Regions from separate parts of the Dactylosporangium sp. NPDC005572 genome, predicted to be linked through region 2. Evidence: riboswitches for the same ligand, from Rfam matches in the RefSeq annotation. Region 2 holds a riboswitch; each other region holds the start of a gene.
What was found. A riboswitch is a leader RNA that binds a small molecule or an ion and turns the genes downstream of it on or off. The one in region 2 is predicted to bind cyclic di-AMP.
Positions count from the first base shown of each region.

Region 1 (4,568 bases), on a different contig from region 2:
GCCCTCGAAAGGGTCATCTCACCATGGATCTGCGCATTCAGCGCGCCGTTGTCGCCAACCTGTGCACCCGCCTGAACGCCGTCGAGTCCGGCCCGTTCGTGCTCGGGCTGGACCACGGGACCGACAGTCCGCACATCAACTACGCGACGCCGGTTCCCGGCGCCGAGATCACCGCGGCCGACGTCGCCGACCTGGTCACGGCCTTCGCCGGTCGGCCGCCGCGGCTGGAGTACGTCACCAGTTGCGCCCCGGAGCTCGAGCAACTGCTGCTCGACGCCGGGTTCGCCGTGGAGGCCCGCAACGAGTACCTCACCTGCATGCCGGCAACGCTCGTCGCGCAGCCCGTTCCGGCGGGCTTCGAGCTGTTCGTCCCGGAGACCGACGGTGAGATCGCCGGCATGATCGCGGTCCAGAACGAGGCGTTCGGTTCGCCCGGCGACGCCGGGCCCGCGGACATCGACCGGCAGCGCCGCGTCAGCCTGCGCGGCGGGGTGTTCGTGGGCGCCCGCACCACCGACGGCCGGTACGCCGGTGGCGGCGGCACGGTCGTGCCCAGCGACGGGATCTGCGAGGTCGGCGGCATCGCGGTCGGCGCGGCCCACCGCCGTCGGGGTCTGGCCGGGGCGATCACCGCGGAGATCGCCGGGCGGCTGTTCGAAGCCGGCGTCGAGGTGGCCTGGCTGGAGGCCGGCGGCGACGACTCGTGGCGGGTCTACGAGCGGGCCGGCTTCCGGCCGGCCGGGCAGCGCCTCTACATCGCCAGATACTGATCGTTGCCGCCCATGCCGATCCCCCTGAGTACGCCTACTCAGGGGGATCGGGTAGGCGAGCCCATCCGTCGACCGCCGCCGGCGGGAAGGATGACGGGCATGCGAAGGACACTGACAACCGCGTGGGCCGGTCCGTCGAGGGGGCGGACCGGCCCACGAGGCGGCGTCGATCAGCCCGGGCGGCCGTAGCCGTAGAGCGGGTCGACGTCGATCGGGGCGACCTTCACCACCGTGCGGCTGTTCGGGGCGTGGATGATCTGGTTGTTGCCGATGTAGATGCCCACGTGGCCCAGGCCGTTGTAGAAGACCAGGTCGCCGGGGGCCAGCTGGCTGCGGCTGATGTGCTTGACCTTGCCCCACTGCTGGGCCGCATTGTGCGGCAGGGTGACTCCGGCGGCCTTCCAGGCCATCATCGTCAGGCCGGAACAGTCGAACGTGTTCGGGCCGGCGGCACCCCAGACGTACTTCTTGCCCAGTTGCGCCCAGGCGTAGGAGACCGCCTTGCCCGCCTGGCCGGACACCGCGGGGGGCGGGCCGGGGTTGGTGGTGGTCGGGGTACTGGCGGCCTTCTTCTTCGCGGCCTCCTCCGCGTTCACCTTGTCCTGCAGCGCGTCGAGCCGGGCGATGTCCGCCTCGATCTGCTTGCGCCGCGTCTCCAGCTCGCCCTTCTGGGTCTGCTGGGTGGCGAGGAGGGTGTTGAGCCGCTGCTGCTCGGCGTCGTAGGCCTTCTTCGCGGCCGTGAACGTGTCGAGCTCGATCTGCTGGTTGTGGGAGATCTGCTGGAGGGTGCCGAGCTGGTCGACAAAGCCCTCCGACGACCCGGCGCCGAGCACCACCGACAGCGTGCGCAGGTGGCTGCCCGTCTTGTACGCCGACACCGCCACCTGCTCGACGTTGACCTGGGCCGCGGCCATCTGCGCCTGGAGCGGGCGCAGCTTGGCGTCGAGGTCGGCCAGCGCCGTCTGGGTCGCGGCGAGGTCGCCGTTGACCTTGTTGTACTCCTCGACGATCAGCTCCACCTTGCGGTTGCCGTCGTCGATCTGCACCTGGATCTCGGCCGCTGTCGGGTCGGCGTGGGCGGCGCACGCGGGCGCCACGACCGCCGCCACCGTCATCCCGACGAGCAGAGCACGCAGGAGCGTTCGTCCGTTGGACACGGCGGATTCCTTCTTCCGGACCGCCTACCGGGTGAGCTGACGGGTTCGGGCGAGAAGAAGGCGCCCTACCGCGGCCAGTCGCGCCACGGATTCACCCCGTGGGCGATCGCTCGCCCAGGTGGGTCCCCGGCTCGGCCGCCGGTGCCCGGGGGACGGGCGCCGGACCGCCGACTCGGCGGCGCCCGTCCGGGCTGCCTCGGGCGAGGCGGCGACGTCCGATCGGGCCAGCCAAACGTAACGGGAGGGTATCGACGGGCGGTACCGCCCTAAGACACTCTTAATGTGGAGCACAGGACCAGCGCCGACGCCGCGGCGACGAGCCCGGCCGCGACGAGGACGAGCCCCGGCAGCGGCACCGCCAGGCTCCAGGCGAACAGCGCGGTCGCCACCGCCGGCACACCGGCCTCGGCCAGCGCCGCGATGCCGGTCAGCGCACCCTGCACGGTCCCGTGCTCGCGCTCGTCGGTGGCCGAGGTGATCCACGTCTGGACCGCGTTGCCGCCCAGGGCAGCCACCGCGCCGAGCCCCATCAGCGGCACGATCCACGCCGGCCCGGCCAGCCCGAAGCCGGCGAGGCTGACGGCTCCGGCCCATGCTGAGACGATGGCCGCCCGGCGTACCCCGAGTCGCCGCACGTACGGCCCGGACAGCGTGGCCGAGCAGAGGGCGCCGAGCAGCGCGCTCGCCGCCAGGACCGCGCCGACCTTGACGGTGTCCCAGCCGAACCGCGCGATCACGACGAACGTCCAGGTGACCTGGTTCGTCATCCGGGCGACGTCGGACAGCAGGCGGGACACCGTGAGGCGCCCGAGCCCGGGCCGGCGGGCCAGCGCGGCGATCGCCCCGACCGGGTTGGCCACCGTCCAGGCGATGCTGGTGGTCCGGTCACCGGGCCGCGACTCGGGCAGCACGAACGCGCCGTACAGGGCGTTGGCCCCGGCCAGCCCGGCCGCGACCAGGAACGGCAGCCGCAGGTCGACGGCGCCGAGCACACCACCGAGCACCGGCCCGGCGACGAACCCGACGGAGAACGCCGCGCCGACGAGACCGAACGCCCGCGGCCGCTCAGCCGGCGGCGTGACGTCGGCGATGTAGGCGTTGACGACGGTCGTGGTACCGGCGAGGGCTCCCGCGGCGGCATGCGCGACGAGCATCGGGCCGGGCGCGCCGGCCAGGGCGTGGGCGAGGTAGTCCAGGCCCAGCAGGGTGAGCGCGCCGATCAGCACGGGACGGCGGCCGTAGCGGTCGGCGAGCCGGCCGAGCAGCGGCGCGGCCAGGAACTGGGTCACGCCGAAGCTCGCGTCGATCCACCCCGACCAGTGGGCGGCGGCGACCGGGTCGCCGGTGACGGCGGTCATCAGGCTCGGGACGACGGGCACGACGATGCCGAGACCGAGCATGTCGATCACGACGGTGACCAGCAGGAACGCCAGCGCGGGCGGGCGGCGCAGGGACACGTGCTCCTCCAGAAGCGTGGGTGACCCCACCCGTCCGGAAGCACGGAGGATGAACATATCGCGGCCGTCAAATGGTTTTTTTCCGGCACGCTCCGGGGTACACGATCGACATGAGTAGCGTCTCGAACCCCGCCACCGTCGAGCAGTGCCTGCGCGTGGGCGCAGGTTTCACCCAGGGTGACCGGAACTGGATCACCGAGCAGTTCGGCCCGCTGGACGCCCGGCTCGCGTCGTTCAATGCGGACGCGACCGAACTGGAGATCTCGGTGAAGGACCGCCAGTCCCCCGGCCAGAAGGTCACGCTGGAGTGCTGGACGCCAGGCCTGGACAAGATCGTCACCGTGTCGACCGAGGACGACCTGCACGCCGCGGTCATGGACGTGCGCGATGACCTGCGCCGCCGCCTGACGGACGCCAAGACCCGCCGAGACCCCCGCAAGAGCTAACACGCCGCCCACGCCTGCCGCCCGGCGCCGCCAACTGCGGCACGCCCCCCGCGATCTTGGACTTGTGGTCCCGGATTTATCGCTTTTATCGGACATTTCCAGGACCACAACTCCAAGATCGCGGGGGCTCCCGGCGCGGCGCGAGGTCGGGGAGGGGGCGCCGACCACGGCGGGGCTTCCGGCGCGGCGCGGCGCCGACCATGGCGCGGCGTGGGGCGGGGCAGGGCGGGGCTCGCGGCGCGGCTTGCAGCGCGGCCCGGGGCAGGGCGGGCAGGGCGGGGCCGACCGCGGCGCGCCGGTCGCTCACGGTGCGCCCGAGGAGCCCGGGCGCGCCGGTCACGAACGCGGCCGCCGACGGGGCCGCGGGGTCGCTTCGTCCGGCGTACGCCGCCAGGACCGGTCGGCCTCGGCGTGCCACCACTTGGGCCGCGGCGGCCCGACGATCCGCGACGTGGGCTGGTCCGGATGCAGCCCGAGCGGCCACAGCGCGGCGCCCGCGACCTGGATGTCGATCGTGCCGCCCCAGGGCCCGCAGTAGAGCCCGATCATGACCTGCTCAGCGGCGATGGGCATCCAGTCGATGCCCCGCTCCCGCAGTCAATGCCGCAGGGCCTCGTCCGGCCGCGGACACCCCGTGACGTTCGCGTAGGCACACACTCGAACCCACTCCATCCGTCAATTGTGTACCGCCCCTCCAGCGCTCGCCGAAGAGTGTTCACAGGATCCCGCGTGGCCGAG
Region 1 covers NZ_JBEXCY010000076.1:32,571-37,138, reverse strand. The annotation lists gene ABZS66_RS30835 (GNAT family N-acetyltransferase) at 24-770, shown strand; gene ABZS66_RS30830 (NlpC/P60 family protein) at 941-1,927, opposite strand; cyclic di-AMP (ydaO/yuaA leader) riboswitch at 1,933-2,081, opposite strand; gene ABZS66_RS30825 (MFS transporter) at 2,194-3,384, opposite strand; gene ABZS66_RS30820 (HPF/RaiA family ribosome-associated protein) at 3,495-3,830, shown strand; gene ABZS66_RS30815 (hypothetical protein) at 4,167-4,403, opposite strand.
Region 1: another riboswitch for cyclic di-AMP. It lies ahead of ABZS66_RS30830 (NlpC/P60 family protein); the one in region 2 lies ahead of ABZS66_RS13270 (hypothetical protein).

Region 2 (4,568 bases):
CAAACGCGAGTTCGGGGTGTCACCCGGAAGTGTGCGGTAGCCGCGGAACCCCCTCCGCGGCTACCGGGCTCGATCCGAACCTCAGCAGGACAGGTTGCCGGGGCCGACCCCGACGCCGAGGATCTGCGTGAAGCGCTGGTAGGCCTGGACCCGGCTCTGGACCTGGGCCGGGTTGCGCCCGCCGCACTCCAGGCTGCCGTTGATGCTGCGGATCGTCTCACCGAAGCCGGCCCCGTTGACCATGGCGTTGTGCGGGGTCATGGTGCCCGGTCCGCTCTGGGTGTTCCAGTACCACAGCGCCGTCTTCATCGCGACCGCCGGATCGGTCTGCACGAGGTTCGGGTTGCGCAGCAGGTCGATGCCGAGCGCGTCACCGGCGGCCTTGTAGTTGAAGTTCCAGCTCAGCTGGATCGGGCCGCGCCCGTAGTAGGCGGCCTGGCCGGCCGGGCAGCCGTAGGGCTGGCTCAGGTCGCAGTAGTGCGGGTAGTTCGCGGTGTTCTGCTCGACGATGTGGACCAGCCCACCCGTCTCGTGGTTCACGTTGGCGAGGAAGGCGGCGGCCTCCTGCTTGCGGGCCGCGTCCGAGCCCGTCCTCGCGAACGCCGGGTACGCCGACAGCGCGTTGACCAGGCCCTGGTACGTGTAGAAGGGGTTCCGGTTCGGGAACATCTGGTTGAACTGGGCCTCGCTGACCACGAAGCCGCCGCTCGACGGAGGCTGCGTCGTGGGAGGCGGCGTCGTGCCGCCGCCACCGCCCGAGCAGGTGTACGGGTCCCAGTACCAGGTGCTGATGACCGGGCTGTACCCCGGGTTGTCGTGCTCGGCGATGTAGTACCTGCCGTCCGTGAACTTCACGATGTCGCCGGTGACGTAGTTGCGGCCCTGCTGCCACGCGGGGAAGCTGCACGCGCCGGTGGTGCCGGTCTGCGTCGGCGGGTTCGGCGTGCTGCCGCCGCAGGTGCCCTGGTCCTCCCACACGCCGGTGGTGCCGGGCGGCCGCTCGTTCTGCGTCCACCACTTTGCGCGGTAGTTGCGGCCGTTCAGGGAGGCGGTCATCCCGCCCGTGTAGACCGCCGACGCGTTCCACTGTGCCGCACACGTGGCGGCGGACGCCGGCAACATGTTGAAGACCGCCACGACGCCGCCCACGATGGCCACCGCGGCGAGCGTCGCCAGCAGGCGCACTCTCGACACCTTCGATCACTCCTCTGCAAAGCTCCCAGGACCGGAACCCCATCCGACCAGCCCGGGCGCTCCTATGGAGCGAACGTCATCGTTTTATGAAGGTTCTTTACGGTTCCCTTGAGATACGGGGAACCACCGTGCCGATCAAACGCGCGGCGGCCGGTCGACAGTCTCCCTGTCGGCCGGCCGCCGGCGAATGTGAAGTCGAACGTCAGAGGATCGAGAGGTGCACGTGGTTGGTGTGGTCGCTGGAGGGATCGCCGCCGGCGCCGCTGTAGTGGTGCCAGCCGATCGCGGGCGTCCAAATTTGTCGATACCAGATGACGTACATGACGCCGAGCCGGTCGGCGTTCTTCACGAAGTACGTCGCCAGGTTGGCGCCGTAGACCTTGTCCTCGCCGGTCGCGTCTCCACCGAAGCCTGACTTCGCCTGCACCGAGAAGTCGCAGGCGCGGCCCTTCGGGTGCTCGTAGGGCCCGCTCGGGCGGTAGCAGGAGACGAACCGCTTGAAGCCGGCCGCCTGGGCCTGCTGCATGGCGTGCAGCAGGCGCGGCGTGATGCAGCCGGTGGTCGTCGGGTCGTTCTGGTTGCACGACTCCTTGGGCAGCGAGCCGTTGGCGTTGCGCTTGACCGGATCGGCCAGCGGAAGGTTGGCGGAGACGAAGCCGTTGCTCGGGCCACCGGCCTGGGCGAGCGCCTTCTCCGACTCCTTCTTCTTGGCGGCCATGGTCGCGACCTGCTGCTGCTGAGTCAGCACCTCGGCGTCGAGGGCCGCCTTCTGCTCGGTCTGGTTCTTCCTGAGCTGGTTGAACTCGCGCAGCAGGTTGTCGTTGTGGTGGGCCAGCTCGTCGATCGAGCCGGCGCGCTGGGCGAAGCTGTCGGGGTCGCCGGAGTCCATGAGGACGGCGAAGGTGCTGAGGGGGCCGGTGCGGTACGCCGCGACGGCGATCGCGGTCACCTGGTCGTTGAGCGCGGCCAGCCGGGCCTCCGTGGCCTGCAGCTGCGCGGTCAGCTCCGCCTGGTGCTTCACCGAGGCGTCGTAGCGCTCCTTGGCCTCGACCCAGGCCTGGGTCGACTCGTCGAGCACCTGGGCGAGCGTCGGATTGGAACCCTCGTCGCCGGGGGTGTCGCCCGGCTCGGCGGCGGCGGGCGTGGCGGCGAGCCCCCCGAGCACCAGCGCGGCCAGCATGGCGCCGATCACACGCCGATAGGGATGTCGGGATGACATCTGGTGTCGTTGTTCCTTCCGTCGGCCGCCGACCGAGTTAGCTGACGGGTTCGGGACGGAACGACCCCTACCACCGACCCGGTGGGCGGGACGGTAGATTCACCCCAACGTTACGGTGGGTCCCCGGCTCGCCGCGGACGGCGATTAGGCGGCAGCCCCGCCCGGCACCGGGGGCGGCGCCTGACTGGACGAGACCGACGGTCAGCCTACCTACAGCATTCCTTCTGCGCAGCGCACGGTTTGTGCGGAGTGTGATGCACAACATGAAACGGCTGCTCCACTCGATCAACAGTGACCCAGATCACTCGTTCGGGTGATGCGAACGGCCGACCAGGTACGCCCGAACGGTTACCGACAGTGGTGGCATCGACCCATTAACGTCCGTCACATGCGTCTCGGCATCGACTTCGGTACCTCGCACACCGTCGCCGTGTTCACCCGCCCCGACGGCCGCACCGAGGCGCTGCTGTTCGACTCCTCCCCATTGCTGCCGTCCGCGGTCTACGTCGACGGCGAGGGCGCGCTGCTCGTCGGCCGCGACGCCGAGCGCAGCGCCCGGCTCGACCCCGCCGCCTACGAGCCGCACCCGAAGCGCCGCATCGACGAGTCCTCGCTCTTCCTCGGCGGCCGCGACCTGCCGATCGCGCAGATCGTCGGTGCAGTCCTGCACCGCGCGGCCGAGGAGGGCCGCCGGGCGCTGGGCACCGCCCCGAGCGGCGCGGTGCTCACCCATCCCGCCGGCTGGGGCCCGACCCGCCGGGCCCTGCTCGCGGACGCGGCCGGACGGGCCGGCCTGCCCGGCGTCGAGCTGGTGCCCGAGCCGGTGGCCGCGGCGATGTACTTCACCGCCGTCCTCGGCCACCACGTCCCCGACGGCCACGCCGTCGTGGTGTACGACTTCGGCGGCGGCACCTTCGACATCAGCGTCGTGCGCCGGGCCGCCGCCGGCTGGGACGTGGTCGCCGCCCAGGGCCTCGACGACGTGGGCGGCGTCGACCTCGACGCGGCGATCGTCGACTGGGCCGGCCAGCGGGTCGCCGGGCAGGACCCCGCGCTCTGGCAGCGCCTCGCCGCCCCGGCCACCACCCCGGACCGCCGCCACCGCCGGGCGCTCTGGGACGACGCCCGGTCGGTCAAGGAGCTGCTGAGCCGCGCCTCGACGGCGGGGCTCGCGGTGCCGCTGTACGACGTCGACCTGCACCTGACCCGCCCCGAGTTCGAGGCGCTCGCCCGCCCGTGGCTGGAGCGGACGGTGGCGCTGACCACCGCGACCCTGTTCACCAGCGGCGTGACCGCCGACCGCCTGGCGGGCGTGTTCCTGGTGGGCGGGGCCAGCCGCGTACCGCTCGTGGCCACCCTCCTGCACCGCGCCCTCGGCGTGGCCCCCGTGGTCCTGGAGCAGCCCGAGCTGGTGGTGGCCCAGGGCAGCCTGCTGGCTTCCGGTGCGCCGATTTCCGCTCCGGTACCGCCACTGCCCGCACCGATCGCCCCGATCCCCACGTCGCCGCCGGTCGCCCCGACCTCGCCCGGGCCCGGACCGACCGCTCCGCTGTCGCCCGCGTCCGGACCGACCGTTCCTACCTCGCCCGGGTCCGGACCGACCGTTCCCGTCTCGCCGGCGCCGGTCGTCCGGGCGGCGGCGTCGGTCCCGCCCGCTCCCGTCTCGCCGCCGGTAGCCGCCCCGCCGGCACCGCCGATGTCCGCGGCCCCAGCGCCCGCTCAGGCCGGCGGCCCGTACGCGCCGATCTCCAGCCCACCGGTCTCCGGCCCGCCGACAGCCGCCCCGGCCGGGCCGTTCGCACCGGTGTCCGGTCTGCCTTCGCCGTTCCCCGCGGCGCCGGTCTCCGCCACGCCCGCCGCCGCGATGCCGATCTCCCCGGCGCCATTCGCCTCGGCCGCGCCCCCAACTGCACCGCTGCCCGCGCCCCCCGCCGCTCCGCTGACCGCGCCCCCGGTCGCACCCCCGACCGCGCCGCTGACCGCGCCGCCGGCCGGGCCCTCGGCTTCGGCGCCGGCCGACGAGCAGGCCGGTCACCGGCGCGCGGGCCGGGTGCTGTTCGGGGCGCTGCTGGCCGTGCTGGCCGCCGGGTCGGTCAGCCTCCTCGTCCAGGACTTCGGCAGCTCGTCCCCGCTGCTCACCGGCATCATGACCCCC
Region 2 covers NZ_JBEXCY010000020.1:47,211-51,778, reverse strand. The annotation lists gene ABZS66_RS13280 (AraC family transcriptional regulator) at 1-40, shown strand, start outside; gene ABZS66_RS13275 (glycoside hydrolase family 19 protein) at 82-1,194, opposite strand; gene ABZS66_RS13270 (hypothetical protein) at 1,397-2,374, opposite strand; cyclic di-AMP (ydaO/yuaA leader) riboswitch at 2,424-2,574, opposite strand; gene ABZS66_RS13265 (Hsp70 family protein) at 2,802-4,568, shown strand, end outside.

Region 3 (4,568 bases), on a different contig from region 2:
ACCCGGGGCGGGGGATGGGCATGTGCATGGGGTGTACGACCCTGAAAGGGTCGGAAGGTAGGCGATAACCATGTCGTTCGGCGAGATTCTGCTGGCAACCGTGTGGTTCATGTTGTTGTTCGCCTGGATCTGGTTGATGGTCGTGATCCTGACGGATCTGTTCCGGGATCCCTCGACCTCGGGCTGGGCGAAGGCCGCCTGGACAGTCTTCCTCATCGTCCTGCCGTGGATCGGGGCGTTGACGTACATAATTGCGCGGGGCCGGTCGATGAACGAGCGGACCGCCGCGCGGGCCCGGCAGCAGGAGGCGCAGATGCGGCAGTATGTGCGCGAGGCCGCCGGCGCCCCGAGCGCCCCGAGCTCGGCGGACGAGCTGGCCAAGCTCGCCGATCTGCGGCAGCGTGGCGTGCTGACCGAGTCGGAGTACGAGCGGGCCAAGTCGGCGCAGCTCGGGTTGAGCGGCAACATGCGCCAGCGGGCCTGATCCCGAGGTAGGGCGATGACCACCGTCCCGGTCCTGGCCGTAGGGGCGTTCGAATACCGGCACCCGGGCCATCAGCGGGACCTGGATGAGCAAAGGTCGGCCGAGACCAGACCGGCCAGCCGACCGATCGATGTGCCGCCGGCGGTCAGGCCGCCCAGCTCGTACAGGCCACCCTGGCCGGCCCACATCGTGACGACGACCAGCACGCTGGACGCCATGGCTGGACCCACGAGGTCGCGCCACCACGATCGTGCACGGTTGCCGACCGCCGACCACGCCGGCGATCAGTACGAGTAACCACGCTGGGAGATCCAGTCGGCCAGCTTGGGGATGCTCACCCAGTAGGTGCCGTCGCCCCTGGGGTTGGCCGGATCGGCGATCTTCACCGTCTTGCCGCCGTCCTGGTATCCGACGAGGGTGAGGTAGTGCCCACCTTCGTAGGAGTGGACGACACCCGCGTTGTCGGTGAGATGCCCGGCGATGTTGGCGACGACGGCCCGCCCGCCGCCGATGGTGTTCACCACGTCCGCCTGCAGTTGGGCCGCCTGCGCCGACGTCGCCGGGTAGGCCGGGATCTCCCTGGTCCGGTACACCGTCTGGCCGTTGCCGAGCACGCTGTTGAGCGCCCGGCTGACGTCGAAGGCCGAGTTCGTCCCGCTGGTGGTGGTGCCCAGCAGGTCAGCGGCCTGGCCCTGGCTGACGGCATGGCCGGCCGCCGTGAGCGCGATCCGGGTGGCGGCCGGCCCGCAGTAGTAGTAGTTGGGCTGCAACTGGAACTGGTACTCGAGGACCTTCGTCGACGGGGCCGGCACCGTCGACTGCGCTGGCGCATCAGTGAGGTGCTGGTCCGCACCGTGCCCGGCCACCGACTGCTCCGCCGGCGCTGCACCGGCCGAGGCGCTGCGAGCGGACGGCGGATCGCCGAGCTGACTGAGCACGATGCCGACCGAGGCGGCCGCGGCAAGCAGCGCACAGGAGATCACGGCCGCTCTCGGATGACGCGCGGGCGCCGAGTGCCGGGCCTGCCGACGTCGTACAGGTACAAGGTTCATTGCGACTCTCCAGGGCTTCGACCGGGGCGATCGATCGGTCGTCGGCGCGCGCGGACGGCCCGAACATGCTGGGCAAGGGCGCGGTTCACCGTCGGCACGCGGCGGCACCGCCAGGTGCCTGATCACGTTCAGGGCAGCGCACGCCGCCACGCCGCAGCGTGCGGGGCGCGTGATGACACATGGCGTCAGCGCTGATGGCGAGCGGTTGTCCAGCAAACGCGCGGCGGTGTGGTCGCCCGCCGCATCGCAGCGATCCGCACTAGCGTCCTGCCGTTACCGATCGGCGTGCGGCCGCGCGAGTGCGCGGCTGGCGAGGGCTGCTGCGGTGGGGGTTGAGCCGGCTGTGCACAGGCATGTCTCCTTACGCGTCCGCCTACCGGGTTAGCTGACGGATTCGGGCGCGAAGGTCGCCCTACCACGGGCCGTCGGCCCGCGGATTCACCCCAGACTTGCGGTGGGTCCCCGGCTCGTGCGTGCACGACTCAGCGGGCCCGTCCCGGCGCCACCTGTTGTGAGCACGAACCGGGTCAGGCGACCCAAGACGTTACGCAGGGCCACCGGCCCTGCCAAGGCCCGCTACCTGGAAAGAACCGCAGTCGACGCGCTCCCGCGTCGTCGGCTTCACGACTCGTCAGGCCGAGGCCGGCCGAGCCACCGCCGGGGCTGCCGGCGGGGCGAACAGCGTCCCGCGGAGGCTGCCGCGGACGGTGCGGGCCGCGACGACGGCCCAGGCGGTGAGCAGGACGGCGTAGCCGATGACGGCGGCCACTCGGAACAGGGCGGCGCCGGTGTGCAGGGCGAGTCCTGAGGTGCCGGTGACGACGGTGCCGATGGGGAAGGTGAACGACCACCAGGTCAGCGAGAAGGGCAGGTGTTCGCGGGCGGTCTTGATGGTGACGGCGGCGGCGATGCCTGCCCAGAGCAGTGCGAAGCCCCAGACCGGCACCCCGTACACGACGCCGAACAGCTGCAGGGCGTGTGCGTAGGGGCCGGGGAGGGCCTGGTCGGCGACACCACCGAGCAGGTTCGCGGCGGTGATCGACTGACCGAGCGGGCCGAGGACGATCCACAGGGTGGGCACCATCCGGGCGGGTCCGGTCCTGTGCTGGGCGAGGCGGTTCCAGATGACGGTGATGATGATCAGCGAGGCGATGAGGCTGAGCCCGAACATGGCGTAACAGAGCAGGATCAGGGTCGTTCGGGGCTGCCCGGCCGGGGTGTACGGCACGAGCAGCGCGCCGGTCGACGCCGACACCATCGGCGGCACGACCGGCATCAGCCAGCCCCCGAACGCGCTGCGCGCATCGACGTCGTGGTGGCGGGTGAACTGCAGGTACGGCACCCACGCGGCGGTGGCGAGCCCGGCGGCGGTCCCGGCGAGCCACAGCACCCAGTCGGCGGCGACCGCGGCGCCGACGCCGATCAGGTCCCGGCCGAGCAGGAGGGTGCCGGCGCCGACGGTGAGCATCGCCATCGGCGGCGCGCCGTAGAAGTGCGCCATGACCGGGTCGGCGTGGTGGCCGCGGGCCGTGGCGGGGTGGCGCCGCCAGTGCGCCACCGTGGCGGCGGTGAGCCCGACGAGCAGCAGCGCGGCGCACGCCCACACGACGACGGCGAACGTGCGCAGGCCGGGCAGGTGCAGGGGCAACGACGCGGCGGCGGTGGCCACGATGCCGGTGCCCATGATCGACGCGTACCAGTTCGGGGTCAGGTTCGCCAGCAGGTCGCGGGGGTGCGCCAGGTCGGTCAGCACCCCGAACCGGGCGAGCCGGTGCGCCGGCCCGTCCAGGGTGCCTGGGTCCCGGCGTGGGTCGGCGGGCCGGAGACCGGCCGGTTGGGGCAGCGTCGAGGTCCTCACACCCCCACGATCGGATCCGCTCGCGCCGGCGGGTAGCCGGGTTGCCGTTGTGGAGTCACAACCCGGGTTTGTGGCTCGTTACCATGGTTGCTTGTGGGATTGAGTGCGCGGATGCCGGAACTCGGGTCGCTGGAGGTGCTGCTGGCGGTGGCCCGCACGGGCAGTCTGAGCGCCGCGGCCCGCGAGGTCGGCCTGACCCAGCAGGCGGTGTCCGCCCGGATGGTCGCCCTCGAAGCGCAGACCGGGGTCCGGCTGGCGACCCGCACCACCCGGGGGACCGAGCTCACTCCGGCCGGGGTCGTGGTCGCGCAGTGGGCCGACCGGCTGCTGCACGTCGCGGCCGAGGTCGACGCGGGCCTGGCGGCGTTACGCGACGACACCCGCGCCCGGGTCCGGGTCAGCGCGAGCCTGACGGTCGCCGAGCAGCTCCTGCCGGGCTGGCTGGTGACCCTGCACGCCGACGCCCGGCGCCGCGGCGTCGTCCCGGTCGAGGTCGTCCTCGAGGCCACCAACAGCGAACACGTCCTGGAGCAGGTCGCTGCCGGCCGCGCCGACCTCGGCTTCGTCGAAGGCCCGCACCCGCCCCGTGGCCTGCGCAGCCGGATCGTCGCCCACGACGAACTGGTCCTCGTCGCTGCGCCGGAGCACCACTGGGGCCGCCGCCCCGCCGGGATCGACCCGGCGGAGCTGGCCGGCACCCCGCTCGTCTCCCGCGAGCCGGGATCCGGCACCCGGGAGTCGCTGAGCGCCGCGCTGCGCACGGTCCTCGGCGACCACGTCCGGCAGGCACCCGCCGTGCTGGAACTGTCGACCACCGCCGCCGTGCGCGCCGCCGTCCTGGCCGGCGCCGGACCGGCGGTGATCAGCCTCCTCGCCGTCGGCGACGACGTGCGCGCCGGACGGCTGCGCCGGATCGCCGTGACCGGGCTGACGCTGCACCGCGACCTGCGCGCCGTCTGGACCGGTGGCCGGACCCCACCGGCAGGCGCGGTCCGGACCCTGCTGAGCCACATCGGCGCTGCCGCACACTCCTGACCCCCCGGCCGCCCCCTCGCCCGGCCAGGATCACCCCCGGCGACCGCCGGGGCGTGACCCAACCCGGACCCGGCGCTCACCTGGCGGGCATACGCTGCGCGGATGGGCGCCTGGAACAAACGCGACGACATGCTCGTGC
Region 3 covers NZ_JBEXCY010000028.1:3,278-7,845, reverse strand. The annotation lists gene ABZS66_RS16630 (SHOCT domain-containing protein) at 71-484, shown strand; gene ABZS66_RS16625 (hypothetical protein) at 556-702, opposite strand; gene ABZS66_RS16620 (C39 family peptidase) at 769-1,467, opposite strand; cyclic di-AMP (ydaO/yuaA leader) riboswitch at 1,892-2,034, opposite strand; gene ABZS66_RS16615 (TDT family transporter) at 2,168-3,394, opposite strand; gene ABZS66_RS16610 (LysR family transcriptional regulator) at 3,506-4,429, shown strand; gene ABZS66_RS16605 (sulfite oxidase) at 4,532-4,568, shown strand, end outside.
Region 3: another riboswitch for cyclic di-AMP. It lies ahead of ABZS66_RS16620 (C39 family peptidase); the one in region 2 lies ahead of ABZS66_RS13270 (hypothetical protein).